One region of the Pseudobacteroides sp. genome, then DNA from elsewhere that is predicted to be linked to it. Evidence: riboswitches for the same ligand, from Rfam matches in the RefSeq annotation. Region 1 holds a riboswitch; the other holds the start of a gene.

Region 1 (15,436 bases):
ATAAGTGGTATGTACTGCATGGATAACATTAATACAAAAGTCAATCCCGGCATTGGTCCTTATACATATATGCGAAATGCTATAGGAATTCTGGATTCAGATGGCAATACAGTGAGCAAAGATTGCGGTGCTACTGACAATGTTTCAAAAGCTTATTTTTCTTTAGCCAAAGATAAAACATATTATATTTACATTAAAAATGACGTAGATCTAGCAACATTTAGCTATTCATTTACTTTAAAAGGACCAATTATAGATGACTTTGGGAATACACCCAGCTTTTCAAAAACATTGGGAAAGGAAGTTCCCGTATCTGGCAGAGTTGATTATTATGGCGATTGCGATACATTCAATTTAACAACTACCGTTAAAGGTTTGTATTGTATATCAGTGCCTGAGATTGACAGCAATGATATATATTTATATGATAAAAAAGGTAATATTATTGATAAGTATTATTATAAATTAGATACCTCTAATTTTTATTATTTTCTTCAGGAAAATCAAATTTACTTCATTGACATAAAATCGTATAAACACGTTGAACCTTATAATATTTGTATTTATCCACCACATGCAGATGACAATGGTAACACTATGAAAGAAGCTTCCATAGTACAAATTGGTGATACTAACGCTTCCATAAACTATCCGGAAGATTATGATGCATTTAAATTTATTCCTCCAACATCGGGTACGTACTATTTTAAAATAAAAACCGATATGAATTCTATCATAAAAATTTATGACACATATGGTATGTATATTCAATACGCGGATGTTGGTAACAATACTTTATGTTGTAATTTAATAGCTAATAATGTATATAATATTGTTGTCAATAACGAATCAATACTGTCAGTGGGTGATTATACACTTACAATCAGCAATACTTTGATACAGGACACATCCAAAATAACAGGGTATATCAAGCCGGACTTTACAGATAGCTTGTTGAATTCTTTAAGAGCTGGATTCAATATATCATTATCTGGTACTCAGTTTTCTGCTATATCTGATGAAAACGGGTATTTTGAAATTACAAATGTCCCCAGATCAGATAAAGGGTATGATATTGAGATAAGTAAGGATAACTATTTAAAGAGGAAGATAGAGGATGTTATTATAGATAATAACAATATTTCTATATCTCTGCCTGAATCGCCAATTGAGTTGTGGGTAGGGGATTTGGTTGGATCCCAAGATGGAGGCATTAATATTGCCGATATAATTCAACTTGCAAAAGCCTTTAATACTTCTAAAGGCGATTCTAATTATTTGGCGGATATGGATGTAGATAATAATTCAGTAATAAACATCACAGATATAATGGTTGTAGCAAGGCACTTCAATCAAACTATGGAAAGCTACCCCAAAATAAGTATTGTTGAGAAGTCACAACTAAGGGATGAAAACAGTGTGTAAAATATTTTTGTGCTAATCAATTATGTTTTATATTCTGATAGAATAAAAATAATAAAATTGTGGGGCGATAATATGTTTATTTTGAAAAAAAAGGTTAATTTCAGCAATGTTTGCTGTAATATTTACTTTGAATCTTACTATAGTACATGAAGCAGCTAATCCTATTACAGTAATAGTTAATAACAATATAGTTAAATTTGATGTGTTTCCGGTAATAGAGAATGGAAGGACACTTGTACCAGTAAGAGCGATCTTTGAGGCTCTCGGTGCTGTTGTTACCTGGAACGCGAATACGAGAACAGCAATAGGAGTAAAAGGTACTCGAACGGTTAATATCAAAGTAGATAGTACTGATGCAACTATAAACGGCATTCATAAAAAGCTTGATGTACCAGCCAAGATAATACAGAATAGGACATTGGTTCCGCTAAGATTTATCTCTGAGAGTCTTGGATCAATTGTATCATGGAACGGAGAAACAAGGACGGCAAAGATCACTGATAATAATACCCAAGTGCAAGAAAGCACTCAGACTACTAATTTCAATAGAATATCTTTAGATATTCCAGATGGATGGATATACTCAACTAATCCTGAAGCTGCATCAGGTACAGATCAGTACAACTGGAGATTACACTGATATGGAGAAGATTGTTAGAAGCATAAAATTGTTACCCCAAAATAGTACTAACGAAAAACATATCAAAGGGTAACGCACACGGACTAGTTTTGCAGTCATAGACGGACGCAATTATATTTATACAAACCTTGAAGATGTAGAACTGGAACGCATAGTTTATGAAAGACTTCCAACCTGAATATACCTTTGAGAATTATAAGCTAAAAGTCAACAAATACATAGAGGAAAATCTGCTTTAATGTAATTACAGGACTAAAACTGATATTTCCAGTTGATCTTCCACATAAATATTATCACTTATTAACAATGCGTACAATTATTAAACCTATTTTTACACAAAAATACCTCTAACAATGACATAGCCTTTGAAAATCAATATTAACTTGAACGAATTAGTTTAATAGCACATTTGGGTTATATATGTTATAATTAAAAATGATTTTAAAACCAAGTGAATATAAACTTTATTAATGAGGTGTTGGAATGATAGTTACTAACGAAAAGCACAAATTTATATCTGAAAGCTTGTCTGGTGAATTAAAGAAGCATGCAAAAAAGTTTCAGGACGAAAATAAGGAGTATCTTGAAGCTTCAATTAGAAATAATACTTATGACGAAGTATATACAAAAATGGTTTCCGATGTTGTTATTGAGTCATACGATGTGATGAACTCCTGGGAAAATATCGCCTATGAGGAAATCGGCGGTATGACACCTCTCCAGTATTTCGGAATTTTAAATAATTTATCTGATGTGATAGATTTGGTAGTTGCTTTTGAAGTTGAAAACGCAGGCATAATCCCCAATGGTCTGGCCAAACACATAAAGGCTAGTCAGGATAAACTTTTGGATGATTTGGTAGCCATGTTGAATTCTTTGGAATTGGATGAGCAAAAATGCATGAAATTTGGACAAAAGGCTGTAATGCACACCGCAGAAATAATTGGGGACACAAAATTATTAGAGCCTTTATTTAAGATAGTATCACAAATGGAAGATCAAAAGACTGATGCAAACACATTGACTGCAGTTATGAATGCCATACAGGCAATCGGAGAACCTGCTATCGAAAGAGTAGTAAGTGCGATTGAAAGCAGTGACAAAAAAGGTCAGGTTTATAGATTTCTGCTAATTAGTCTGGCAAGAATAGGTTCAAAAAACAAATCTGATGCTGTTTACAACCAATTAAAGAAATATTTTAAGGAAAGCAGCTACAAATTCATCGAAGCAAATGCTTTGGGTGTATATGGAGATAGAAGAGCATTACCTGCTATTAGGGGATATATAGAAAAAAATGCCCATAAAATTTCCAAATGGGAATATACACAGCTAAGAGAAGTATTAATCCAGTTTGGAGGAATGGTACAAGATTTTGACACTTATTTCTCCACAGTGAAGGATATGTAGACTTTAGTAATCACTATAATAAAAATAAGCCGATTTAGATATGGTTGAGTATAAGGGGGGCCTAAGGCCCCTTTCTCAATATATAGGGAATTAGGGTCTCTACTCTATTCTGACAGCCGTTCCATAGCATAAAACTTCGGTTATGCCTTGTGAAACCTCATTGGCGTCATATCTCATTCCGATTATGGCATTTGCACCAATCTGATCGGCATGCTGTACCATGATTTCAAACGCTTCCTGTCTGGCTCTTTCACATAATTCAGTATAGAGAGATATGTTTCCTCCAAATATACTTTGAATTCCTGCACCTATGTTTCCTACTATACTTCTCGAACGAACAGTGATGCCCCTTACAATGCCTAGGTAAGATACTACTTTTTTGTCATCAAATGAAAAAGTTGTTGTTATATAACGACGATCCATTGAATCCTCCTTAATTTGAATTTGTTTAGGCTTATTCTATATCATATGAGTACCATTATCAATTGATTTTTACATTCTAAAAGGATTTTACAACATTGGCATAAAAAAATTTAGGCATTTAATTGACATAAATTATTTTTGTTATTATAATTAATTTGTTAAAGATTAATAAAATATTGCGGATGAGTGTTATGGGAGAGATGCCTTTTAATATATAAGCTTTAGGTAAAAGTGATATATAAAGGCACACCGAAGAAGCTACACTTTCAGGTAAAAAGACTATAACAGGACGCACCTCTGGAGAGACCGTCAAGGCGCCGAAGGGGCAAGTTCGCCACAGATGATGTGGGAATAATCTCTCAGGCAAAAGGACAGAGTTAGGTGTATAATTGATTTCAGAGGTCAAATCATGTGGGTTTGGCTTTTTTTAATGTCTATAAAATCTATACATTTGATTAATCACATTTTATTTATAAATGCTTAGGAGGATTTTTATGTACAATATTGATGAAGTTTTAAAAATTGATCCAGAAGTTGCAAAGGCTATGAAAGACGAAGTTGGCCGTCAAAGGAACAAAATAGAGCTTATTGCATCTGAAAATTTTGTTAGCAATGCAGTTATGCAAGCTATGGGTACACCGCTTACAAATAAATATGCAGAGGGATATCCTGGAAAAAGATATTACGGAGGCTGCGAATTTGTAGATGAGGTAGAGAGGCTGGCAATCGAAAGGGCTAAGCAAATATTCGGAGCAGAGCATGCAAACGTTCAGCCCCACTCAGGCGCTCAGGCCAATATGGCGGTGTTTTTTGCAGTTTTAGAGCCAGGTGATACAGTATTAGGTATGAACCTTGCTCACGGCGGCCACTTAAGCCATGGAAGCCCTGTAAACATATCTGGTAAGTACTATAAGATAGTACCTTATGGAGTTAGAAACGACAACTTTAGAATAGATTATGAGGAATTAAGGAAGCTTGCAAAAGAAAACAATCCAAAGCTCATAGTTGCAGGTGCAAGTGCATATCCTAGAGAGTTGGATTTTAAGGCTTTTAGGGAAATTGCCGACGAGGTGGGAGCATACCTGATGGTGGATATGGCTCATATAGCAGGATTAATAGCTGCGGGTATCCATCCAAACCCTGTTCCTTATTCACATTTTGTTACAACTACTACCCACAAAACTTTAAGGGGACCTCGTGGAGGTATGATTCTTTGTAAGGAAGAGTATGCTAAAATGATAGACAAGGCAGTTTTTCCGGGTCTTCAGGGTGGACCTCTGATGCATGTGATTGCTGCGAAGGCTGTTAGCTTTAAAGAGGCAATGACAGATGAATTCAAAGTTTATCAGAATCAGGTAGTTAAGAATGCAAAGGTTCTTGCACAGAGCCTCATGGACAAAGGACTTAACATAGTTTCAGGCGGAACAGACAACCACCTTATGCTGATGGATTTGAGAAATATAAATGTTACAGGTAAAGAAGCTCAGTTTATGCTTGATGAGGTGTTCATAACAGTTAATAAAAACGGAATCCCCTTTGATACACAGAGTCCTTTCATAACAAGCGGTATAAGAATAGGTACCCCTGCTGTTACTTCAAGGGGCATGAAGGAAGAGGATATGAAGGAGATTGCAGAACTTATTCATATGACACTTACTGATTTTGACAACTCCAGGGAGAAGGTTGTTCAGAGGGTTGGCACTCTTTGCGGCAAATATCCACTTTATTAAAATAAATATCCATAGAAATGTATTTCAAGACTCAGGGAGGAGTACCTGAGTCTTGTTAACGTCTGGGGAAATTCGGCGATTGAAGGAGGGGGGATATATCAATGGAAAACTCGAAAGATGATACAAAAGAAAATACAAGAGAAGATTCAAGAGATAAAAAGGAACCCCTTGCATACAGAATGTGCCCGAGGACTATAGACGAATTTTTCGGACAGGAAGAAATTGTAGGGCAAGGAAGGCTTCTATACAGAATGATCAAGGCAGACAGAATAGCTTCAATCATACTATACGGGCCACCTGGCACTGGGAAAACTTCTCTTGCAAGGATAATCGCATCTACCACAAAGTCCAGGTTTGAAAAACTTAATGCGGTAACCTCGGGAGTGGCAGATATTAAACGGATTGCATCAGATACCCAAAACCCTATATTGAATCCTAACGGAAAGACTGTTTTGTTTGTAGATGAGATTCACAGATTCAATAAATCACAGCAGGACGCGTTGCTGCCATATGTGGAAAACGGCACGATTGTGCTTATAGGTGCAACTACTGAAAATCCGTTCTTTGAAGTAAATAAAGCTTTGATATCAAGATCCTCCGTCTTTATGCTTAAGCCCCTTGGCGTTGAGAGCCTGAAGAGCATAATAAAAAATGCACTTAAGGACAAAGATCGAGGACTGGGTAATTATGATGTAAAATTGGATGATGATGCACTTGATTATCTGGCAGAAATAAGCAACGGTGATGCAAGAACAGCACTAAATTCCATAGAGCTGGCTGTGCTTACATCTGAGCTTGATGAAAACGGTATAATTCACATCAGTTTGGCAACAATTGAAGAGTGTGTGCAAAAAAAGCATATTACATTTGATAAATCAGGCGAAAGTCATTATGACAATATAAGTGCTTTTATAAAATCAATGAGGGGCAGTGACCCTGATGCGGCAGTTTTTTATCTAGCAAGGGCAATATATGCAGGTGAAGATCCTGTGTTTTTGGCAAGGAGGATAATAATATGTGCATCGGAGGATGTTGGAATGGCAAATCCATCTGCACTACAAGTAGCTGTTGCTGCTGCAGAGGCGGTGAGAATGATCGGTATGCCGGAAGCCAGAATTATCCTGGCACATGCGGCAGTCATGGTTGCTACAAGCCCTAAGTCCAATTCCAGTTACAAGGCTATCGGCAAAGCATTAAGTGATGTTTCTACGAAGCGGACAGGAGAGGTTCCAATGCACTTAAGGAATGCACCTGCTAATGGAATGAAGGATTTGGGATATGGTCAAGGCTACAGGTATGCACATGACTATCAGGGGAATATTGTTGATCAGGAATACCTGCCGAAGGAAATGAGGGGTACGGTCTATTATGAACCGACAGCCAATGGATATGAGGCAAGAATAAAGGAATGGCTTGACAGATGGAAAAACAGAAACAAGGATAAAAGGGAGGGTCTATAAAATGAAAAGAGTTGTTGCATGGCTTTTGCTGGCTGGATTTGTTCTATTATTGGTCAATATAGTCTTTATTCATCTATATATGGTTCAAAGTCTTACTGTATATGCAATTGTTGCACTGACATACTGGTTTCTTTTAAGAAAAGATTTTAACAGCAAAAAAAGAGATAGAGAAGAATGATCGCTTATCTGCGAGGCGTAAAATTTTATAAATGTATTGACTAATTATATCCAAAGTGCTAATCTAATTACGAGAAATCCAAGTAATATACTTGGAATTGGAGGGTGTTAAAATATGAAGCTATCTACAAAGGGGAGATATGGTGTTAAAGCCATGCTTGATCTTGCACTCCATAGCTCTGAAGGAAACATTTCTCTTAAAAGCATAGCGGAGAGACAGGAATTATCAGAAAACTATCTTGAGCAGCTTTTTGCATCCCTTCGGAAAGCAGGGCTTGTAAAAAGTATAAGGGGAGCACAAGGGGGGTACATACTTTCAGATAAACCTGACAAAATATCGGTAGGATCTGTATTAAGGGCATTAGAAGGTTCTCTTGCACCGGTAAGCTGTGTCAGTGGGGATAATGAATCTTCTTGTGACAGGTATGGCTTCTGCGTCACAAAAATGATATGGGAAAAAATGATGAATGGGGTAAATGAGGTAGTTGATTCCATATCTTTGCAGGACCTTATCAATGAGTACCACAGGCTTAATAAAAATGATGATATAATGTACTTTATCTGATAAGAGATTAATCACTTTTTATTAATGATGTTTAATAAATAATTATTTTGGGAAAACATAAACAATAACGGTTAAGGAGAAAATGCTATGGGAGAAAAACTTATATATATGGATCATGCTGCAACGACTTATGTTAAACCTGAGGTAGTTGAAGCTATGACTCCATTTTTTACTAATAGCTTCGGCAATGCTTCTTCCATATATACAATTGGAAGAGAGAGCAAAAAGGCGATAGAAGAGTCAAGAGAAAAGGTGGCTGATGCAATCGGTGCCCAGGCAAGAGAGATATTTTTTACGGGATCCGGGACCGAAGCAGACAATTGGGCTATCAAAGGCGTAGCATATGCAAATAAAGCTAGGGGAAACCACATTATAACGACAAGTATTGAACATCATGCTGTTCTTCATACATGCCAGTATCTCGAAAATGACGGCTTTGAGGTAACATATCTGCCTGTTGATGAGTTCGGGCTTGTGACACCCCAGCAGGTTGCCGATGCGATACGGCCAAACACCATACTTATAACAATAATGTTTGCAAATAACGAAATCGGAACTGTGCAGCCAATTGCAGAAATAGGGAAGATTGCAAGGGAAAAGGGAATATATTTCCACACTGATGCTGTTCAGGCCATTGGTAATATACATGTAAATGTAAAGGAAATGAATATTGATCTCATGTCAATTTCATCCCATAAGTTCTATGGGCCAAAGGGAGTAGGTGCACTCTATGTAAGAAAGGGAGTAAAGCTTGTTTCCTTTATACATGGGGGTGCCCAGGAGAGAGGAAGAAGAGCCAGTACAGAAAACATACCGGGTATCGTCGGATTTGGTAAGGCAATTGAGCTTGCAACGGCCAATCTTGATGAATACAATAAAAAGATTATGGCATTAAGGGATAGGACCATAGAAGAGGTAATGAAAAAAATACCTTTTGTAAAATTAAACGGACACAGGGAAAAGAGATTACCTGGAAACGTGAATTTTTCATTTGAATTTATTGAGGGGGAATCACTCTTATTGATGCTTGATATGAAAGGCATTGCGGCTTCAAGCGGTTCAGCATGTACTTCCGGATCTTTAGATCCTTCCCATGTCCTATTAGCTATAGGTTTACCGCATGAAATAGCACATGGGTCATTGAGACTTACCTATGGTGAGGAAAACACCAATGAAGATGTTGATAAGCTGCTGGAAGTACTGCCTGTTATTGTTGAAAGATTGAGAGAAATGTCACCATTATATGAAAATGTGAAGAGAGGTAATAAAAATGTATAGCGATAAAGTTATGGATCATTTTATGAACCCTAGAAATGTAGGGGAGATTGAAGATGCTGACGGAGTTGGTCAAGTAGGTAATGCTAAATGCGGAGACATAATGAAAATGTATCTTAAGATAGATAATGGTGTGATAGTAGATGCTAAATTCAAGACATTTGGGTGCGGTGCTGCTGTTGCAACCAGTAGTATGTCTACTGAGCTTGTTGTAGGAAAGACTATTGAAGAAGCCCTTCAGATCACAAACAAGGCTGTGGCTGAAGCGTTGGATGGACTTCCGCCTGCAAAGATGCACTGTTCAAATCTGGCAGAAGAAGCAATAAGGGCTGCTATTGAAGATTATAAGAGGAAAAACGGATTATTGGATGAATGTGATTCGGCTTCTGCTTGCGGAAGGCGTTGTGATGATATACATCATGATCACCACGAGCACGATGAAGACGACGAATGATATAATGGGAAAGGCAGCATAAGCTATAATGGATAAGAAAAAGGTAATGTTGGGTATGAGCGGCGGTGTTGACAGTTCTGTAGCAGCCGCTTGTCTTTTGGAAAAAGGATATGATGTAATAGGGGTTACCATGCAAATTTGGCCTGATATGGATGAGGACAGGCAAAAGAGCGAGGGCGGCTGTTGCTCTTTATCAGCGGTGGATGATGCGAGATGGGTAGCAAACAAGCTTGGAATACCATATTATGTTATGAACTTCAAAAGTGTTTTTGAAAAAAAGGTTATTGACTACTTTGTAAACGAATACATAAGCGGAAGGACTCCAAACCCATGTATTGCCTGCAATAGGCATGTAAAGTTTGAAGAAATGCTGGGGAAAGCCAAATCTATGGGAATAGACTATATAGCAACAGGTCACTATGCCAGGATTGAATATGACTCAGATAGAAAGAGATACCTTCTTAAAAAATCAGCTACAAGTGCAAAGGATCAAACCTATGCACTCTATACAATGACGCAGGATCAACTTGCTCATACTTTGATGCCGATAGGTGAATACACAAAGGATCAGGTCAGGGAAATGGCAAAGGAAATAGGCCTTGCTGTAGCCTCAAAGCCTGACAGCCAGGAAATATGCTTTGTTGAAGACAATGATTACGGTAGATTTATAGAAGAGAAGAACGGTACCAAAATCAAGCCAGGGAACTTTGTGGATATTGACGGAAATGTTTTAGGGAGGCACAAAGGGATTGTCCACTACACTGTAGGACAAAGGAAGGGACTTGGTATAGCATTTGGAAAGCCCATGTTTGTTGTGGGGATTGATACTAACAAAAACCAGGTTATATTAGGTGAGGGAAATCAGGTTTTCAGAGATTCGCTTACAGCATTTGACCTAAACTTTATTTCCATAGAAGGCCTTGACGGTGAGATGAGGGTAAGTGCAAAAATCAGGTATTCAGCAAAGGAAGCACCTGCTGTAATCAGCCCTTTAGAAGGCGGACGGGTCAAGGTTTTGTTTGACACTCCCCAAAGAGCTGTTACACCGGGCCAATCGGTTGTTTTCTATGATGGGGATACAGTTGTTGGCGGAGGAGTTATTGAATAAAAAGTTGGAAAAAATCGCTATGTGATTTTTTCCAATACAGGTTTTCTATTTTCATAATGTGCAATATAATTAAAGCCTATATCAGATAAGGCTTTTTTTATTTCAGCGAAATTCCAAGCGATATGCTCAGGTGTATGTGCATCAGAGCCTGTTGTGATAATTTCCCCTCCAAGCTCTCTATATCTTTTAATTATATCCAGGTCGGGGATAGGTGTTCCTAATGTGCGGTAGCCGGAGGTATTGATTTCAATTCCCTTGCCTTTTTCAATAACTCCCTTTAAAATGCTGTCCAATATGTCGCTATAATCATCATATTTTAGAGATTTGTCGTCATAATTGCAGTATCTCCTTATATAGCCGATATGCCCTATAACGTCAAAATCGTCAAAGTTGTTCAGTCCATTGAGAATTTCAGAGAGATACCTGTTAAATGCAGTCTTTTTGTCAGGATTGCACCTAAAGTATTCTCCGTAATAAGGATCAATCCCTCCTATAACATGTATTGAAGCGATAACAAAATCAAAGTCGTATTTTTTTACCACTTCACCTGTAGCATCAATTACATGAGGCTGCAAGCCTACCTCAATACCTTTTAGCACCTTTAAACGGGAAGAGAATGAGGATTTAAGGCCATCCATAGTCTTTGAGTACTCATCGAAATCAATTAGGAATTTGATGTCGAAGTTCGGATAATCTATGTCAAGATGATCTGTGAAGGCAATACCTGCCAAGCCTTTGTCAATAGCTGTGACGCAGGCAATATTTGTATCCGTTTCGCTGTCACCGGAAAATGAACTGTGAACGTGTGAATCAAACATTTTCATAAGCAAATCCTTTCTATGCAAGACTAAAAACAGTTTATCAAAAAATGGAACTACGTTTTGTAGTTCCATTTTGGTAACGTGTTATTTAGATTTGAACATTATCTATGGCAGCCTGATCTTTTGTAAGGCTGTATTCCTTTTCGGTTTTCCACTTATCAATCTTGGCCTTTATGCTCTCTGACTGAAGGGTTGCTCTAATATTTTCCTTTTCATTTTCGAAGTAGGTACCAGATTTGATAAACTTAATAATATGGTATCCATGTATGCTTTTAACCATTCCTATGTCGCCTTCTTTTACACTGGGGTTAAACGCAAAGTCTTCAAACTCTTGAACCATTTGATTCTTTCCAAAGGAATATTGTCCGTTCTTATCCTTTGAGCCCGGGTCTTCCGAATACTGCTTGACCAGAGCATCAAAGTCTTCACCTGCTTTTGCCTTGCTCAAAATATCATTTGCAAGCTTTTCTTTTTCTTTAAGCTTATCGGCTGGAAGCGGCTGATTTGTGGCTTGATCCTTAGTCATGACAAGCACATGTTTAACTGTTCTCATTTCAGTGTTATATTTAGGCTCGTCCTTACCATAGCGAGCCTTTATTTGTTCATCAGTGACGTTCATACCTTTGACTATATCACCAGCATATTTGTTATATGCAAGATAGTAGTCCTTATAAATTGCCTCGTATTCATCGATGGATACACTGAACTTTTCCTTTACCTTCTTGTCAGCATCCTCTCTCTTGCCGGCACCTTCCGACTGAATAAGCTCGTCAACAGTTGCTTTTATTTGGGTCAAGTCAGCTTCTTCCAATTTATACTTTTCTTTCTTTGCATTTATTAAAAGTATCTTTAACTCATGAAGCTTGTCAATAGCCTTATTTTTTGCTATCGTCTTACGTGGTTCATTTCCTTCCTTACCATCCCAGAACGCCTTCTTTGCTACTGCATCCTTATCTGCAACACCGCCTGTACCTTCCATATCCATCTTTACCAGTCCAAGAAAGAACTTGTACTCAGTTGATGTAACCTTTTCGTTTCCAACATCTGCAACAGAATCAGAAAGTTTTGAAGAGCATGCTGCAAGATTGAAAACAATCAGTAAACTCATTAAAACCAGAAAAACTCTTGATGACTTCATAAATTACCCCCGTTTTTAAATTTATATATCTATGATAGACACAATATTGTCAGTTGAATGATTAAAATATTATTTCGAAATTGCAAGCTTGTACAATAATAAGCTTTAAATATCTGTAAGCTTACAAATGATGAAAACTATATTTTATTTATTCCTGACATAATAAAAGTGATCAACCTTTACATTTGTCTGTCGTAAATCCTTACAGACCATACGCTTCGACAAATGTAAGATTAATTACACTTTTTGTATATTAAAAATGATAAATGCTTAACACTTTTAATATAGTTACATTATAAACGAAAAAATAATAATTAGAAATAGAAAAAGATAACTTTTTATATAATATTTAAAATTAGCTCTGCCTTAGAGCATATTAATCCAATACATATACATTAACAACCTGAACGCCGAATTTCCTAGCAAGGCTGTTAACTGTGCGATCTCCAGGGCTGTCTTCCCCAAAGAAGATATCAATTTTATTTCCTTTTATTTTACTTCCTGTATCTTCTGCAATATAAATCCCGTTTAAATTTTTATAAGCTTCAGGGAATGATATATATACCTTGCTTCTTAAAGGAATAATACTCGGGTCAACAGCAATGGTTCTACCTATTGTAGCTCTCGTTCCCGTTTTGGTAATCCCATAAGCAGGGTGGGAAGGACTTTTGCCGCAGCTTTTAACAGATAAATCATATGCGGTGGCCACCATTTGCATTTTTGTACTGCTGCTTTTTATGATGTCACTCGTATCCTCCCTTTGCTCGGCAGACCTTGAAATAATACTCTTTGGTGCTTTTGATGCAGCGTTTTTATTTGTTTTAGTACTTGAGTCAGCAGCTTTCTTTTTATTTTCAGAGGATAAAATGTTATTCAGGGCATTTTTATCAATTACCTTATTTTTAGCATTGTTTGTAGAATATATATCATAATAGCTGTAAAAATTATAATCTGACATAATTTGATTGTCAAATACAGGCTTTTTATTTTCAGTCAGCGGCCCAATCTCATTATCCAAGTTGACTGAAACAACCGATTTGCAATCTGCAGCAGTATATATTGCATCTGAACCTGTAGTTGTTGCAATATTATTGAATATCACAATAGAGCCAATAACAATAAAAACTGGCACAGGTATAATAAATTTGTGTTTTTTTACAAACAATAGTAAAACTGTCGGATCAATATCCTCTTTATATATTCTTCGAGATAAGTCCGATAGCTTCCCAAAATTAATTTTAGAGGGTATCAATCCCCTGTGATCTATGCTTTTAAGATAGGAAGTAGCTTCGGATACTGTATTGAAGCACTTCTTTTTGACAGTAATGCCAGCCTTTTTTAGCTTATGGATATAATCTAAAATTGAAGAAGTAGAATTATTCAAGCGGCTTAGAAAATTATCAAGGATACTTGAAGTCGATATTTCTTCTTCTGCACTCTTTAGTATATCCTCCAGGACGTCGGGACAACTTAAATTTGATATGTTTTCATTGCTTATAAATCTGGATAAATATTTGGTGCTTTTACTGTCGGCTGCATTTGAATTATTATTGCTATGAGTACTGCTAAATTCCTTATTCACTCGAAAACCTCCATAATACTAAGTGTTGGAATAATATTAGGGCATGAATGAAAAATTACTTCCGTTTTTGAGCGGGTGTTGACGAGTTAAGTCAACATATGAGCGAAATTTATAGCGGAAGTTATTTTTGACCATGACTAAACTTAATTTTTGGATATGTTTTCTTTTGTAAAAATTTTAAATATAATAAATATTATAAAACATATTTACCAGTTTTTAAAGTATTTTTTTCCTTGGAATTATTTTTTAAGGCCATAATGAAAAAATACTGTACAAATCGGACAAAACTGAACAAAGAAAGCTTATTGACCGTATCAGTACTCTTTGCTAAAATTATAATTATTAAAGATTAATTAGAGAATTCAAGGGATATTTTTGGGGATTGAACTTGAAATTGACATAGTGTTGTCAATGGGGGGCTTTATGTATAGCAGTTTTAATATTAGAATGAGTAAACTGTTTAAAAAAAAGGAAGATGACCTTCCTTTCAGACCTGGCACAGTTGTGAGTATTAAGCATGAGATTTTTCCGGAACCGGTTTTAAGTCTTGTACAGGAGACAGATGGGAAATATCTTTATATTGCTTATCCAAAAGAATTTAAAAGTTATAGTATTCAGTTGGGTGATCCCATTTGCTGCAGGATTAAAAATATTGACTGTGAATATTTGATAGAGAGCAGTATAAATAATATCAGCATTGTATATCCTGCATATTTACGGGTGTTTGTTGATAAATTTACTAGGTTTGATAATAAACGGGAAACCAAGCGGTATAATGTTGACATGTGTTCAAAAGTATCGGTTATAAGTGAAGATAATTGCATCATTAAAAATGATATAAAGCTGTATGTAAAGGATTTAAGCCTTGGAGGATTATATGGCATTATTCCTAAGAAAAATCTTGAAGGAATTAGCAACAGATATTCTCTGAATCTTAACTTAAATGCAGGTTTTGGCCAAAACATTAAATTTGATGCTGAGATAGTCAGAATAATAAATAGGGAACTATCCAATGAGGTTGGTATCAAAATTAAATACATTGACGATGAAAATAGCAAGATTCTAGAGTCTCTTATAAGAAAACTGGAAAGCGAAACGGGATCCAAGTTGGTCAAATATCTAGTGAATGGTGAAAGAATAAAGGTCTGTGATTAAATCACGGACCTTTTTCTATAATACAGGGGAAGGGTGAATAATTGCTTATACCCATTTCTTTATTTGTTACTGTTCC
Region 2 (15,436 bases), on a different contig from region 1:
TCCGACCATAGGTTATCCCCCTTCCAGTGGAATTCTTTAATTTTCCTATCACACCCTAAAATAAAAGAAAAAATTGTATTAATTGTATTAATGGTAACAAAAAATGATTAATCTTTCATATGGCAAAATTTCGACAAAACTTTTGGTTTCTCTTTACAAAAAGCTTAAATTTGATATGTAAATGCACTAAGAAGATAATATCTTGGTCATATAAATACATAATATCATAATTTTCTATGAAATTCAACAAAAAATGCAGTTGGAAAAATATATGCAATTATATATTTCTGGAGATAATACTAATAACTGCCTGGCACCATATAATGGACATCAGGCAGTCTATTAATTTACTGTAATATAGCTATTTATGAACTAAATCGTTCTTCAATCTGACTTTTTATTTCTCGTACCTTCTCTAAGGCCCTCTGGGATATTTCAAAGTTTTTCTTTCTCTTGTCTTTGATTCTGACATCCAAGCTGTCCATCAACCCGAAATTGACATTCATAGGCTGAAAATTTTTAACTGCAGGATTGGAAATATAACTGCTCAACGCTCCTATAGCCGTAAGTTTTGGAAAAAGAACCACATCCTTACCAAAATAGGTTAATGCAGCATTAATTCCTGCCAGCATACCGGATGAGGCCGATTCCACGTATCCCTCAACTCCTGTCATCTGGCCTGCGAAGAACAGGTTTGGCCTATCCTTAAGCCTATATGCTCCGTCCAGCTTACCAGGCGAGTTGATAAAAGTATTGCGATGCATTACTCCGTACCTTAGATATTCAGCATTTTCAAGGCCTGGTATCAATCCGAACACCCTTTTTTGTTCAGGCCATTTGAGCCTTGTCTGGAATCCTACTATATTATAAAGAGTGCCTTCTGCATTGTCCTGCCTCAGCTGAACTACAGCATAAGGCTCCTTTCCTGTATTGGGATCTACCAGACCTACAGGCTTTAAGGGGCCGAATCTTAGCGTATCCTTTCCTCTTTGAGCCATGCTTTCTACAGGCATGCAGCCTTCAAAAACAGCATCCTTTTCAAAGTCCTTTATCTCGGAAGTTTCTGCATTGTTAAGCTCATTTAGAAAATGCTCGTATTGCTCCTTATTCATAGGACAATTGATATAGTCATCTGACCCTCTGCCATATCTGGCAGCTCTAAAGGCCTTGCTCATATCAATGGAATTGTATTCAATAATAGGTGCTGCCGCGTCGAAAAAGTACAGGTATTCCTTTCCGATCAAACCACCTAAATAACCTGAAAATTCTTCAGAGGTAAGGGGCCCGGTTGCTATCACGGTAATCCCCTCTTCCGGCAGGCTCTTTATTTCCTCGTTTATAATTTGAATGTTTTCAGTTTTCTTTAAAATATCGGTAACCATTCCGGAAAAATTGGTCCTATCGACAGCCAGTGCACCTCCTGCTGGCACAGAAGTATCATCTGCACACCTTAGTATGATAGAATCCAATATTCTCATCTCTTCCTTCAAAAGGCCCACTGCATTTTCAAGCTGTGCTGAACGCAGTGAATTGCTGCAAACAAGCTCCGCAAATGTTTCTAGATGATGTGCCGGTGAAAATTTGCGGGGCTTCATTTCATAAAGCTTTACCTTTACACCTCTTTTGGCAATCTGCCATGCAGCTTCGCTGCCTGCAAGGCCAGCTCCAATAACATTAATATAGTCAGTCATTTATCCACATTTCCTCTTATTCTTTAGTCATTCTTTAGTTATTATTTAGTTATTATTTAGTCATTTATAATTATCCCTAATCATTCTTTAGGCTTTACATAATCGCAGCCTTCTTTACTGCATTTAATGGTCTCCTTCTTTCCGGATGCATGAGAAACCAAAAAGCTGTCGCATTTAGGACATTTTTCATCGGTTGGCTTATCCCATGTCATAAAACCACAGTCAGCTCTATTCTCACAGCTAAAATATTTTCTTCCCTTTTTAGTCTTTCTTATTACAACCTTGCCACCGCATTTTGGACAATTAACCCCTGCCTCTTCGACAATAGGCTTTGAGTTCCAGCACTCAGGAAATCCGGGGCAAGCAAGAAACTTACCGAACCTGCCCATTTTTACAACCATATTTTTACCGCATTTCTCGCAAATAACATCAGAAACCTCAACAGGTATTTCTACCTGGCCAATGCTTTCCTCTGCTTCATTCAATACAACAGCAAAATCTTTGTAGAATTCTTTCATGATTTCCACCCATCTTTTGCCTCCAACCTCCACTGCATCAAGTTTATTTTCCATTTGAGCAGTGAACTGAACATCCACTATATCTTTAAAATTATTTTTCATAATATCCGTTACAATTTTGCCCAGCTCTGTTGGAAAAAGAAATTTCTTATCCTTTTCGACATATCCCCTTGCAAGGATGGTAGTAATGGTAGGGGCATAAGTACTTGGCCTTCCTATCCCCTTCTCCTCCAATGCTTTTACAAGTGTTGCTTCTGTATACCTTGGCGGAGGCTGAGTAAAATGCTGTTTGGGATCAAGCTTTTTAAGGTCAAGCTCTTCACCTTCTTCTAAAACAGGTATATTGGTTTCGGAATTTTCTCCTTCATCATCCCTGCCCTCAATATATACTGACATAAACCCTGGAAATTTCACCTTCGATCCTGTTGATTTAAAAATATAATCGCCGGCATTTATATCTACACTCAATGTATCATATACTGCAGATGACATTTGACTTGCAACAAATCTTTCCCAAATAAGCTTATACAACTTATATTGCTCATTGGACAATGAATCCTTAATTTGATCAGGCTCCATACTTACGTAAGTAGGCCTTATGGATTCGTGTGCATCCTGGGAAGCGGATTTATTTTTATAAATCCTTGTTTCCTGAGGTACAAACTTTTCTCCGTATTTCTCCTTAATGTATTCCCTGGTCTCGTTCTGAGCCTCATTGGATACTCTTGTGGAGTCAGTTCTAATATATGTTACAAGACCCATTGCACCATGGCCCTTAATATCGACACCCTCATAAAGCTGCTGTGCAACCATCATTGTCTTCTTAGTGGTAAACCCAAGCTTTCTTGATGCTTCCTGCTGCATTGTACTTGTTATAAACGGAGGTGCCGGGGTCCTTTTCTTTTCACTTTTCTTTACCTTGGTTACAACATACTTCTTGCCATCAATAGATTTAATTATTTCATTTACCCTTGCTTCATCCTTTAATTCTATCTTACCTTCCACGTTTCCATGAAACTTTGCGTTGAAGGGAGTTTTGCCTTTTATCTGGTTCAATTTTGCATCAATAGTCCAGTACTCTTCAGGATTAAAATTTTCTATTTCATCCTCCCTGTCGCTTATAAGTCTTGTAGCAACTGACTGAACCCTACCCGCACTTAATCCCTTCTTAACCTTTTTCCATAGCAGAGGACTGATTTTATAACCTACTATTCTGTCCAATACCCTTCTCGCCTGCTGAGCATCAACCAGATTTAAATCAATCTTTCTTGGAGCCTTTATTGCATTTTTAACAGCATTTTTTGTAATCTCATTAAATGTGATTCTACACCTGTCATCTTCGCTTATATTCAAAATATTGGCCAAATGCCAGGATATAGCCTCACCTTCACGGTCAGGGTCAGTGGCAAGATATATCTTTTCTGCGTTTTTTGCTTCTTTTTTTAATTTTGCAATAAGATCGCCTTTACCTCTAATTGTTATATATTTAGGCTCAAAATTGTTATCAATATCAACCCCCATTTGGCTCTTCGGTAAATCCCTTACATGGCCCATGGAAGCAGTTATTTTATAACCCTTGCCCAAAAACTTTCCTATAGTTTTAGCTTTTGCAGGCGACTCAACAATTACTAAATTACCAGCCATCATAATCCTCCGTAATCTGCTTTTTTAATCTTTTATCTTAAAAACTTTACCGGGTATTTGCTCTATTACCCCTTTTAATTCCAGCATTACAAGCAGAGAACCTACAACCTTAACACTAAACCCGCTCTTTCTTGTAAGTTCATCTATGTGCAAGGGCTCAAGCTTAAGGCATTCAACCAGTCTTCTTTCATCGCTGCTAAGCCCTTTAAACAAGGCTTCATCAAAAGTCTTGTCATTTTTGATACTCCTAACGTTGTCAGTTATACCATAGTTAATTAATTCTTCCAATATATCTTCTACGCTTGTAACAATTTTTGCTCCGTCTTTAATCAATCTATTTGTACCTTTGCTATTTATGCTGTTTATATTTCCGGGAACTGCAAAAACTTCCCTGCCTTGTTCTAGTGCAAACTCTGCTGTGATTAAGGAGCCGCTTCTTTCACCTGCTTCTATAACCACTACTCCGATAGCCATTCCGCTGATAATCCTGTTCCTTGCAGGGAAGTTAGAAGGAAGTGGAGGTGTGCCGGGAGGGTATTCGGATATAACCGCACCATTTTTGGCCACTTCCGAAATAAGCCCTCTGTTTTCAGGTGGATATGCAATATCTGTCCCACACCCTAAAACTCCAATTGTCCTTCCCGTTTGTACTGCTCCCTTATGTGCATTAGTATCTATGCCTCTTGCCATGCCGCTAACCACCGTCAAACCAATACCAGCTAAAGCATAAGACAAGGTCTCCGCCATCTTTTGCCCATAGGAGGTTGCTCTTCTTGCCCCCACTATTGCAATGCATTTTTCATTTTTTAGTATATTCCCTCTTACAAATAAAATTATCGGCGGATCATATATATTTTTCAAATAATATGGATAGTTTTCATCTCTAATAGTAATTATATTTATTTTCTGCTCTTTTGCTACTTTTAAATGTTTCATTGCATCTTCTCTGTATTTTCCATTCATTAAGGAATTAATCCCTTGACGATTCAGAAAGGATGCCTTATTTAATTCTGCCTCGGAAGCACACCATATATTCTTTGGATGCTCAAAAAACTTGAGGAGCTGGCCGCATTTAACGCTGCCTAATCCTGGTATTGAATTTAACCAAACCCAATATATAAGTTCATCTTCCATATTTATACCTCTTTTATTGAAGTATGCAATCACTAGGCTATTATACCATACAAAACACAAATAACAATAACTTTATGACTATAATACTAAGTGTTTTATTTTTTTATATTGTTCCACAGATATATATCGTAAAAATTTGGATAAATATTAATTACTATTTAAATGCTTATAATATTTAAAAACTGATATATAATTATTGATCATTATAAAGTATTTTGTTCTTATAATGCTCTGCCAGTTCGGGGTATTCATCAAGTGCTCTTTTACCCGCATCACTGAGCCCATAAACACTTTTTTCATGTTTATAGAACCAACCGTAGAAGTTTCTATTTAAAATACTCCACGTTTTATTTGGGTCTGTTCCATATTGAGTAATTTTTTTTGCTGTCATTGGACCGAACATATTAAGGCAGCATGCTATATGAAGCGAGTTTTCCTTATAAGCTGTTACAAGTTTTTTTCCTCTGCTGCCGCCAACATTCAGCTCCATAGTTCTACCCTTAAGCTCTTCAACAAGCTTCAATCTTTTATCTTTACTTTTTTGTCTGCTCGCCTGAAAATCGAAGGGCTTTGGTGAAATAGGAATTTCCACAAGGTTTTTGCCTTCTAATGAAACAAGAATCAATCCTAACTCAAGCCTTTTAATGAGATTGCATATATCTTTCCATTTGGATGTACCTATAAGCTTTTTTGGCTTGGGAACAGCAATATAAACAAAATCACCAAGCTTTTGCCTCTTTACTGCCTGTGCTAGCAATTCAACACTTAAGTTTCTCTTGAGTTCAATTATTGTCAGCTGTTCATCCTTGGTTGCACATATATCACAGTAATGGGCCTCGCTCCTTACCTCATAGCCTTCCTTCACAAACAAATCATGTATAGGTTTATACAAATCAATTTCCAAAAAATCTTTTCCCATAAAAACAGGCCTCATTATTCTATGATTTTATTTACAACAGAAATTATAGAATAACTGGCCTTAATTTTCAACTATATAAACTCGACTAATTATTTACATTTGGAATGGAAATTGTAAATGCGGTTCCTTTACCCTCATGGGATTCAAACTTAATGTCTCCTTTGAACTCGGTTTTTATAATCTGATATGAACTGTATATACCGAGTCCTGTACCGTCTTTCCCCTTTGTGCTGACCATTTCCTTAAACAGTTTATCCTTTATATTCTCCGAAATTCCCCCAGCGTAGTCTTTTATTAGTATTTTTATCTCATCCCCTTGTTTATCTATCATCAGATCAATTATGCCCCCATCCTTATATGCCTGAGCGGAATTAATAATAAGGTTGTTTATAACTTGAATAAGACTTATAAGCCTTCCCTTAAATAAAGCATTATCACTTATGTTATACTGAGGATTTAATACGCACTTATGTATTTTCAGCTCATCTTTTATAATAATACCAAGCCTCTTTATCAAATCGGCTGCTGTAAAAGAATTGTATGGTGATATTGACCTTGAGACGGTTTGATCCTTTAAGGTTTGGACCAAATCCCGAAGATAAAAATAGTATTCCTGAATATTTGTAGCATAGGATTCCATATCTTTTGCTATTTCTTTATGGTCTTCATTTGTAACTGCAGGATCTCCAATAGAAAGGTTGTATTCATTTATAAGTTCCCTAAGAGTCTGGATGGAAGTGCCGATACACATTAGCGGAGTTTTCATATTATGAGATATACTACCTGTTATTCTTCCTATGAAATACAATCTCTCATTATCAATAAGGGTTTCATGTATTTCCTTCATCTTAACTTTAATTGACTGCTGCTCCTCTAGCAAGGCACATATTTGTCTTTTTTGCATGCATGATTTCTTTGCAGAAAGGACTTCTATCAGCAAATTATTTTTTAAACTTGATTTTATATAGCAGCTGTGTATATCGTATGCCGTAAACATATCCAAACTTGGGAATAATTCATCGCTTTCGACCAACAAAATTATTTCTACTGTAGAACTTATATTCCTTATTGACTCAATCATTGACATTTCCGAATGATCAGGATTATTTGTACTTAGGATCACCATATCTATATTACCGGATTTTAATGCATCCTGCATATCCAGCTTGTCGCTAAAAAAGTGCAAATCTACCTCATGCATTTGCAGAAGCTCTTTTTCCTCTGGCAAAAAAGATGTATCATTGCTATGAATAAGTACTTTTATTATGCTAGAAGTATTCAAATCCTGTCACTCCTTATTTGTTATTTCCTGAGGCATGATTAATAAATTTATATCGGAAGTTATTTTTTGATGGTGCCTAGACTTGATCAAAAGCTCTATAAAAAGAGCTTAATATAAAACGTTGTTCCCGCTGTATCATCTATGTTAAAGTATAAGTCACCGCCAAATCTTCCTTTTATTGTAGAGTATGAAAGCATAAGCCCGATACCTGTAGCGTTTTTGCCTCTTGTAGTAACCATCTTTTTAAAAATTGATGACCTTATTCCCTCAGGTATTCCAGTTCCATAATCTTTAACAGAAATAAGAATGCAGCCTTTTAACTGCTCAAATCTTATTTCAATCATGTCCGAATCATTCTCTTTATTGGCGTGAGCTGCATTAATCAATATATTGTCAATTACCTGAAGCAAGTTTATAACTTCTCCTGCTATTCTCAATTCAGGATTCGTTTCTATTTTTATATTAATTTTCTGAGTACTCAGAATTTCAGACTTTCTTATATGATTCTTAATACCTTCAATAAGGTCGCTAATGCTAAAGCTGTCCATATTTTTTGTTGTAAACTTGGCGTACTGGTCATTGATCTGATCCAAAACATTAGTCATATACCTTAAAGTAGAATCAATTCTTTCTATCCACGAACCCATATCTTTAGCTATATCGTGATGATCTTCCATTGTTACGGATTTGTCATCAATTGACTTTTCATATTCTTCTACCAGAGAATCCAGTGCAACGGTTGAGCCTGCAATTGTCATTATATGTGATTTTATATTATTGGCTATGCTGATTAATAACTGACCTAAAGTTGACATTCTTTCCTGCTCACTTAATTGTTCACTCATTCGTTCCTTTTCTAAAAGCATAAGTGCACCTTTTAATGTATTGCTTATCTGTCCCCTTAAAAGTTCAAAATTTATAACATCATCACTGTCAACCTCAAAACAAACAAAACCAAAATGTTCACTATTAAAAAACAATGGCTTTACAAGATATGTAAACTGCCTGTTATTAGGTATAAAGTTATCAGGCACCAGCATCTTTGTTTTAAACAACATGTCCTGTAATACTTGTCTTTCGTTATCATAATAAGCATACATAAGCTCTGAAAAATCCGGTATAGTGCTATTAAGATTTATGGGTCCTTCCTGGTATTTAATAATAAAACAGCTTTTGATGTTTAACTTTTTTAACGCTGTTGTTAAGAGATCATAAAGTGTTTCAAGGCTATAGGTTTGTAAATTTTCATGGATCTTAAAATTAGATATTGCCCTTATATAAAAATCCGAAAAGGTAGAAGATCTATTGGTATTTGAACTACATCCACAGGATTCTCTTACTACCATGGAGGTAGGAAGCTTTATCACATCAGATACTTCTGTACCGTTAATCTCCTCAATAAGCAGCTCAATAGCCTTTTCGGATATCATGTCCATAGGCTGACTTACAGTGGTCAGTGAAGGTGTTATTATTGCCGAATTGTGAGCATTATCAAAACCGCATACCACAAAATTATCTTTATAATCAAGGTTCATGCTTCTGAAATATTTAATGGCTCCAATTGCCATTTCATCATTGGCACATACAAGGGCATCAATTTTTATATTATTTTTTATTATATATTCTGCTGTTTCCCAGCCGGTCTCCGACTGGAAGTTACCGCTAAAAATTATCTTATCGTCAACCTCGATCTTGTTTTCTTCCAAAACGCTTATGTATGCACTAAACCTTACATTGGCTTCATCATTACTTAAAGGCCCCTTCAAAAACCCGATCTTTCTAAATTTATGATAATTTACCAAATGATCCACTAAGCTTTTCATGCCTTTTTTGTTATCCACAAGTATGCTGGGTACACCCGGAATATTTTCATATATAGAGACCTTTGGAATACCTTGGAACTCTTTGATATAGTCAATAAAGCAGTCCATTGAAACCTTATTTATCAAAGTCCCTGTTGCTATTATAAGGCCATCAAGTCTTGCAGCATCAGCAAGCTTGTAAACTATGTTATGCTCTCCGCTTATATTATCAGTATTAAATAGAATCCTTCCCTCATAAGTGATCAGATTGACATCCAGCTTCTCTGCCGCTTTTCTTATTGACGTCCAGAAAAGCGTCTGAAAATCTCCATCAATTTCATTTACAAAGAAACCAATATTCGGTCTTCTTCCCATAAATAATCTCCCTTTCAGAATTCTATCTTCCCCAGACTTTTCTGTCCAGACTTCTATATTGAATTGCCTCAGCCAGATGCTGTAGCTTGATATCAACACTCTCATCCATATCGGCAATTGTGCGGGCTACCTTTAATATTCTGTTATGTGCCCTTGCACTTAGCCCCAATCGCTCAAAGGCGTTTTTCAAAAGTGCCTTTCCTTCATTATCCAGTTTGCAGTATTTGCTTATCAGGGAGGAAGTCAGTTGGGAATTGGAAAATATTCCAAGACCTTTATATCTTTCAACCTGTATTTTTCTAGTCTTATTTACCCTATCTCTAATTACATGGGATTTTTCCCCGGATTGGGTACTGTCCAGGTCTGCATATTGTACCCCAGCTACTTCTATGTGCAAATCAATTCTGTCCATAAGGGGACTTGAAATCTTTCCAAGATATTGCTGTACTTGCTTTGGTGAACAGCAACATTCCTTGCTTTCATCCAGTAAATTACCGCATCTGCACGGATTACCACAGCAAACAAGCATTGTTTTTGAAGGATATGAAATACTTCCGCTCAATCTTGATATGGTCACATAACCATCCTCCAAAGGCTGTCTCATAACCTCAAGTGCTTCTTTGCCATACTCCGGTACCTCATCCAAAAACAAAACTCCGTAGTGGGCAAGGCTGATTTCCCCAGGTCTGGGGACATTTCCTCCGCCTATAAGGCTATAGCGTGATATTGTATGATGTGGAGATCTGAAAGGTCTTCTAGTCATAAGTGGTGTCTTTGCAGGAAGAGTTCCCGCTATACTATGAATTTTAGTAACTTCAAGGGCTTCCTCAAATGTCATGGACGGTAATATTGAAGGGATTCTTCTGGCAATCATAGTTTTCCCAGAACCTGGGCTTCCGATAAGTAAACAGTTGTGACCACCTGACGCAGCCACTTCCAAAGCTCTTTTAACATTTTCCTGACCCTTAACATCAGAAAAATCAAGTTCATCCTCGGTGTTTTTGCAAAAAAGTCTATCGATATCTATAGTGTAGGGATTAATTTCCATATCTTTATTCAAGTGCCTTATTACATTGATAATATTCACTGCCGGAAGAACATTAACCCCTTTGACAACTGCTGCTTCCTCAGCATTATCCACTGATAGTATTATGTTTTCAATCCCTTCATCCCTTGCCCGCACAGCCATAGGCAAAACACCATTAACAGGTCTTATTTGACCGTCTAGTGACAACTCACCTATAAACATATATTTATGTATTTCACTTGTATTTATCTGCTCTGTGGCTGATAATATACCCAAGGCGATGCCTAAATCAAAATGGGATCCTTCCTTTCTTATACTTGCCGGGGATAGGTTTACAGTAATCCTTCTCACAGGAAATTCCATCCCTGAATTTTTTATGGCAGCCCTGACTCGTTCTTTTGACTCCCGAACAGCAGCATCACCAAGCCCTACAATATCAAAGGAGGGAATTCCGCTACTTATATCAGTTTCTATTTCCACAACATATCCATCAATGCCAACCAATCCACAGCTTTTAATTCTGGAAATCATAAGGGATCAGCCTCCTCATTAATTGGGTGGATGATAAACTGCCAGTAAAACTTAAATAATAAAAACATATATTAACTTATTTATTATCGGATAAAATTTAAGATTGTTTAATAATTATTAAACTGTAAATACCAATTTAATATATCAGTACCATAAAGGATGGTGGCAAGAGTACCCAATACGATAGCTGGTCCAAATGGTATAGCTTCTCTAAGCTTCTTACGCCTGATTATCATCATCACAATTGATATTAGTGAGCCAATGATTGCTGAAAGTATAAATGACACTATTACCATCCGCCAGCCAAGGAAAATCCCAATTGGTATGAAAAGCTTTACATCTCCCAATCCCATTGCCTCTGTCTTGTAAATAAATAGGCCAACTATTCCTATTAATAAAAGCACAAGAGAAACTGAGGCCCCCCCAAGTACAGGATTCCACCAGGCTCTATCCATATAAATCGGAAACTCATAAAAAAGATTATAGACAAATACCAGAAGTGCACCCCCCAGACCTGCAAACAACAAATCGTCAGGAATAATATAGTAGTCCATGTCAATAAAAAACACTGCTATCAATACTGACATCAGATAAAGAAATGCAAAAAACTGTATTGTAAAATCAAACTTTAGATACAAGAGTACACAAACAACAAGGGCAAACAGAGTAATCTGAATGGGTCTGCCAAATATTTTACTTTCACATTTGCCGCATCTTCCGTGATGTAAAAAGAGGTTTATTGGGAAAAGCATTTGAAGCGGTTTGAGCTTTGTGCTGCATGATCTACAAAAAGGCCAAGCCCATGTAACGTCTTCAATGTCATTTTCCACTACTTTAGGAATTCTTGATGCAATTATATTTAATAATACTCCAAGGAACAAACTAAAAATTGATAATAATACGATTGCCATTTGCAGCCCTCTTCCTGTTTGTTAATTGGCGGTGCTATCATACAATTTTTATTATATTGGATTAATGATTACTTTTCAAGTCATAGTAAACTATAATTCCTTAGAGTGGTATAACATAGACAACAATTTCTTAAAATACAAAAAAGTTTGCAGGCTGCTTCAAAGAAGGCCTGCAAACTTTCTGCCTTTATTACTCAATAATTCTAACCATCTTAATCCCAGGAATACTCTTGACAGCTTGATATATCTGTTCATTTACTTTTCCGTCTACGTCAATCATATTAAACCCAATATTGTTTTTATGATGAGTAAGCATGTCTGCAATATTTAATTTATTGTTAGCAAGTATAGTTGTAACCTGTCCTACCATGTTAGGAACATTTTCGTGTGCGGTTAATATTCTTGTGCTTCCTGATCTCACCATATCACAATCCGGGAAGTTAACTGAATTCTTGATTGTACCCCTTTCAAGATAGTCCTTAACCTGATTAACAGCCATAACAGCACAGTTTTCTTCCGACTCAGGTGTTGAAGCTCCAAGATGAGGTATAGTAATGACTTTATCATTTCCAATCAATTCATCTTCAGGGAAGTCGGTCACATAGCATGCTACAGTTTCATTTTCCAGAGCCTCAAGCATGTCTTTATTAACAACAAGACCTCCTCTTGATAGATTTATTACCCTTGCTCCCTTTTTCATTATAGCAAACTTGTCTTTATTGAACATTCCTTTTGTTTCAGACCCAAGCGGAACATGTACAGTAATGTAATCACATGTAGACATAATCTGATCAAGGCTGGTTGCTCTAATTACACTGCTTGAAAGCCCCCATGCCGCATTAACCGAAATAAAAGGGTCATATCCTATAACTTCCATACCCAATGAAACAGCATCATTTGCAACCATAACGCCTATTGCTCCAAGACCTATAACGCCAATTCTTTTTCCCTTAATTTCAGGGCCATCAAATTGGGATTTGCCCTTTTCCACCAACTTAGGAACCTCATCTCCCTTGCCTTTAAGTGATTGAGCCCAGTTAATTCCCTGGCAAATGCGTCTGGATGACAGAAATAATGATGCTAATACAAGCTCCTTTACTCCATTGGCATTCGCACCTGGGGTATTGAAAACAACTATTCCCTTTTGCGTACACTTGTCGATAGGAATATTGTTTACTCCTGCTCCTGCCCTTGCAATAGCCTTGAGGTTGGGTCCGAACTCCATTTCTAGCATATTGGCACTCCTAACCAATATAGCATCCGGATTTTCTGCATCATTTGATAATTTGTAATGATCCACCGGCAGCAATTCCAATCCTTTTTCAGAAATACCGTTGAGCATTTTTATATTAAACATAAAAGCCCCTCCCTTTTTGTTTGTTTACTAAGTAAAATTTATGCAAATATAAAGGAGTCAAACTCTAATAGAGTGACCCCTGTGATAAACACAATAATACACATAAATAATGTGAATTAGCTCTGTCCTTTTGCCTGAGAGATTATTTCCTTAACAGGAACTTGCCCCTTCGGCGCCATATATTGGTCTCTCCAGAGGTTCGTCCGGCTGAAGTCTCTATACCTGAGAGTATGACTCCTTCGGTGAACGGAATGTGTTATTAACTCTTTAACCCTTAAATATAATTAATAAAACAAACAGTTACTCTCCCTCAACCATCATCCGATAATATTAAATATTCAATTAACTTTAATTATAATAATCTATACCATTGTTGTCAACAAATTTTACCTATAGTCAACCTTAATGTTGTCGTAAAAAATTATGGTGTAGAATACGACACAATTTCCTAAATATTTAAAAAACTTCACATAGCAGTTTAAAGATAATTTCTCCAAATTGCTATGTGAAGTCAATTCACTAAGATAACACTTTATTTATATTCAGTATTTAGTTATTCAACAATTGCAGATGCCTTAATTGATTTACGGCTTGGGTCAGAGAATGATCCCATCTTAGAAATCTTTAAGCTGTCGGAATCAGATGAGACATCAGCTTTCAATTTTAATGTTATGTTGGCAAATACCCCATTTTCCTTTATAGGCATGGATCCTTGTGTAGCATCGTTAAACAGGAATGAGATAGCACCAGGAGTTCCGAAATAACCGACAAAATTAACTATTGGTAAAGTTGCAATTAAACCAGCATCAACACTTACTACTTCCATAACACTAGTATCGTAAGAAAGTCTAAAGTCACAGTTATTTAATCCTTCTTCAGTAAGCCCTTCGAATTTAACCGGTACTGTTACAGTGCTGCCTGCTTTACCGTTGAAGTCCTCTACAATAACTCTTAATCCATCAGCGACAGGAGTTGGAGTCGGCGTAGGATCAGCTGCTGCAATAGTTACTTTTCCTTCTGCGAAGGATGGCAATATCTGGGATATTTTGCCGTTTGAGAATGCTGAGAATGACCCTACACGATTGAGGCTTAGCTTGCAATCCCCAGATGTAGCATTATCCTTTATTTTAGCCTTTATTACAGCAAACACTCCATCAGAAACTATCTGTAATGAGCCTTGAGTTGCATCACTGAAAAGGAATGATATATACCCCTGTGAATCAATATTGGATGAGAAATTGGCTACAGGAAGCTGAACTATTGATCCTGCTGTTATGCTCATAATTTCAAGTGCATCCTTATTGAACATCAATTTGAAATCACAGTTGTTTATACCGTTTGCAGGCACACCATTAAAGTTAACAGGAATCTCTATTACATCACCTGGCTTACCTTTTCCATTGCCTATTTCTACATTCACTTTCAATGCCGGATTAGTAGGAGTAGCAGTTGGTGTAACTGTTGGTGTTGGAGTATTTGTTGGCGTTGGAGTACTTGTTGGCTTTGGTGTACTTGTTGGCTTTGGTGTACTTGTTGGCTTTGGCGTACTTGTTGGTGTCGGTGTGAAGGTAGATGTTGGTGTAGGAGTATATGTAGGTGTAGCAGTTGCTGTTGCCTTTACAGCAATTACAGTCACCTTTCCGTTTGTAAATACAGGCTCAACACGAACCATGTTTTTACTTGAGAAAGCACCAATACTACTTAATGTTATTTGGTAATTTCCTGTTACATCAGGATTTAAAACTTTAAACTTGATATTTGCAAAGACACCGTCTTTTATTATTGGACTTTGACCTTGTGTAACATCACTATAGAGGAATGCAACAATTCCATTATTGCTGTTTGAAGTAAAGTTAACACTTGGAAGAGTTACTATATCACCTGGGGTTACACTAGTAATACTTAATGCACTGCTGTCAAATGATAATCTAAAGTCACAATTATTTATACCTTGTTCAGGTACATTAGTGAAGCTTACAGGCACTATGGCTTCCTGCCCTTCAACTGTAACATTTCCAATATCAACCTTTACTTTTAATGCAGCAGCATTTGTAGGAGTACTTACAGGTGTTGCCGGGGTTTCAGTAGGTGTAGCTGTTGGTGTACTCTGTGCCTTATTAACAATTAATTCACCATCTTTTGTACTGGCTTTTATAGCAACCATATTCTTACTGGAGAAAGAACCCACTTTGATAAACTTGATCTGATATTTACCTGCTGGTGCATTTTCCTTAATTTTTACGGT

Evidence for each region. A riboswitch is a leader RNA that binds a small molecule or an ion and turns the genes downstream of it on or off. The one in region 1 is predicted to bind glycine.
Region 2: it holds a riboswitch for glycine, as region 1 does, so the genes downstream of both, VIO64_RS04805 (3-phosphoglycerate dehydrogenase family protein) here and glyA (serine hydroxymethyltransferase) in region 1, are expected to answer to the same signal.

What each region holds. Positions count from the first base shown of each region.
Region 1 is NZ_DATCTU010000045.1:92,883-108,318, forward strand. It holds gene VIO64_RS08255 (hypothetical protein) at 1-1,425, shown strand, start outside; gene VIO64_RS08260 (copper amine oxidase N-terminal domain-containing protein) at 1,532-2,065, shown strand; gene VIO64_RS08265 (hypothetical protein) at 2,549-3,472, shown strand; gene VIO64_RS08270 (YbjQ family protein) at 3,572-3,895, opposite strand; glycine riboswitch at 4,078-4,187, shown strand; glycine riboswitch at 4,191-4,272, shown strand; gene glyA (serine hydroxymethyltransferase) at 4,390-5,625, shown strand; gene VIO64_RS08280 (replication-associated recombination protein A) at 5,727-7,085, shown strand; gene VIO64_RS08285 (hypothetical protein) at 7,087-7,263, shown strand; gene VIO64_RS08290 (Rrf2 family transcriptional regulator) at 7,378-7,827, shown strand; gene nifS (cysteine desulfurase NifS) at 7,915-9,105, shown strand; gene nifU (Fe-S cluster assembly scaffold protein NifU) at 9,098-9,556, shown strand; gene mnmA (tRNA 2-thiouridine(34) synthase MnmA) at 9,585-10,664, shown strand; gene VIO64_RS08310 (histidinol-phosphatase HisJ family protein) at 10,682-11,488, opposite strand; gene VIO64_RS08315 (peptidylprolyl isomerase) at 11,574-12,623, opposite strand; gene VIO64_RS08320 (3D domain-containing protein) at 13,000-14,205, opposite strand; gene VIO64_RS08325 (PilZ domain-containing protein) at 14,629-15,360, shown strand; gene VIO64_RS08330 (VanW family protein) at 15,362-15,436, opposite strand, start outside.
Region 2 is NZ_DATCTU010000032.1:56,796-72,231, reverse strand. It holds gene flgB (flagellar basal body rod protein FlgB) at 1-9, opposite strand, end outside; gene trmFO (methylenetetrahydrofolate--tRNA-(uracil(54)-C(5))-methyltransferase (FADH(2)-oxidizing) TrmFO) at 366-1,691, opposite strand; gene topA (type I DNA topoisomerase) at 1,772-3,853, opposite strand; gene dprA (DNA-processing protein DprA) at 3,878-4,987, opposite strand; gene VIO64_RS04830 (DUF2161 family putative PD-(D/E)XK-type phosphodiesterase) at 5,181-5,906, opposite strand; gene VIO64_RS04825 (sensor histidine kinase) at 5,992-7,188, opposite strand; gene VIO64_RS04820 (substrate-binding domain-containing protein) at 7,284-9,365, opposite strand; gene VIO64_RS04815 (YifB family Mg chelatase-like AAA ATPase) at 9,388-10,923, opposite strand; gene VIO64_RS04810 (A24 family peptidase) at 11,031-11,834, opposite strand; gene VIO64_RS04805 (3-phosphoglycerate dehydrogenase family protein) at 12,025-13,191, opposite strand; glycine riboswitch at 13,312-13,388, opposite strand; glycine riboswitch at 13,392-13,512, opposite strand; gene VIO64_RS04800 (cohesin domain-containing protein) at 13,745-15,436, opposite strand, start outside.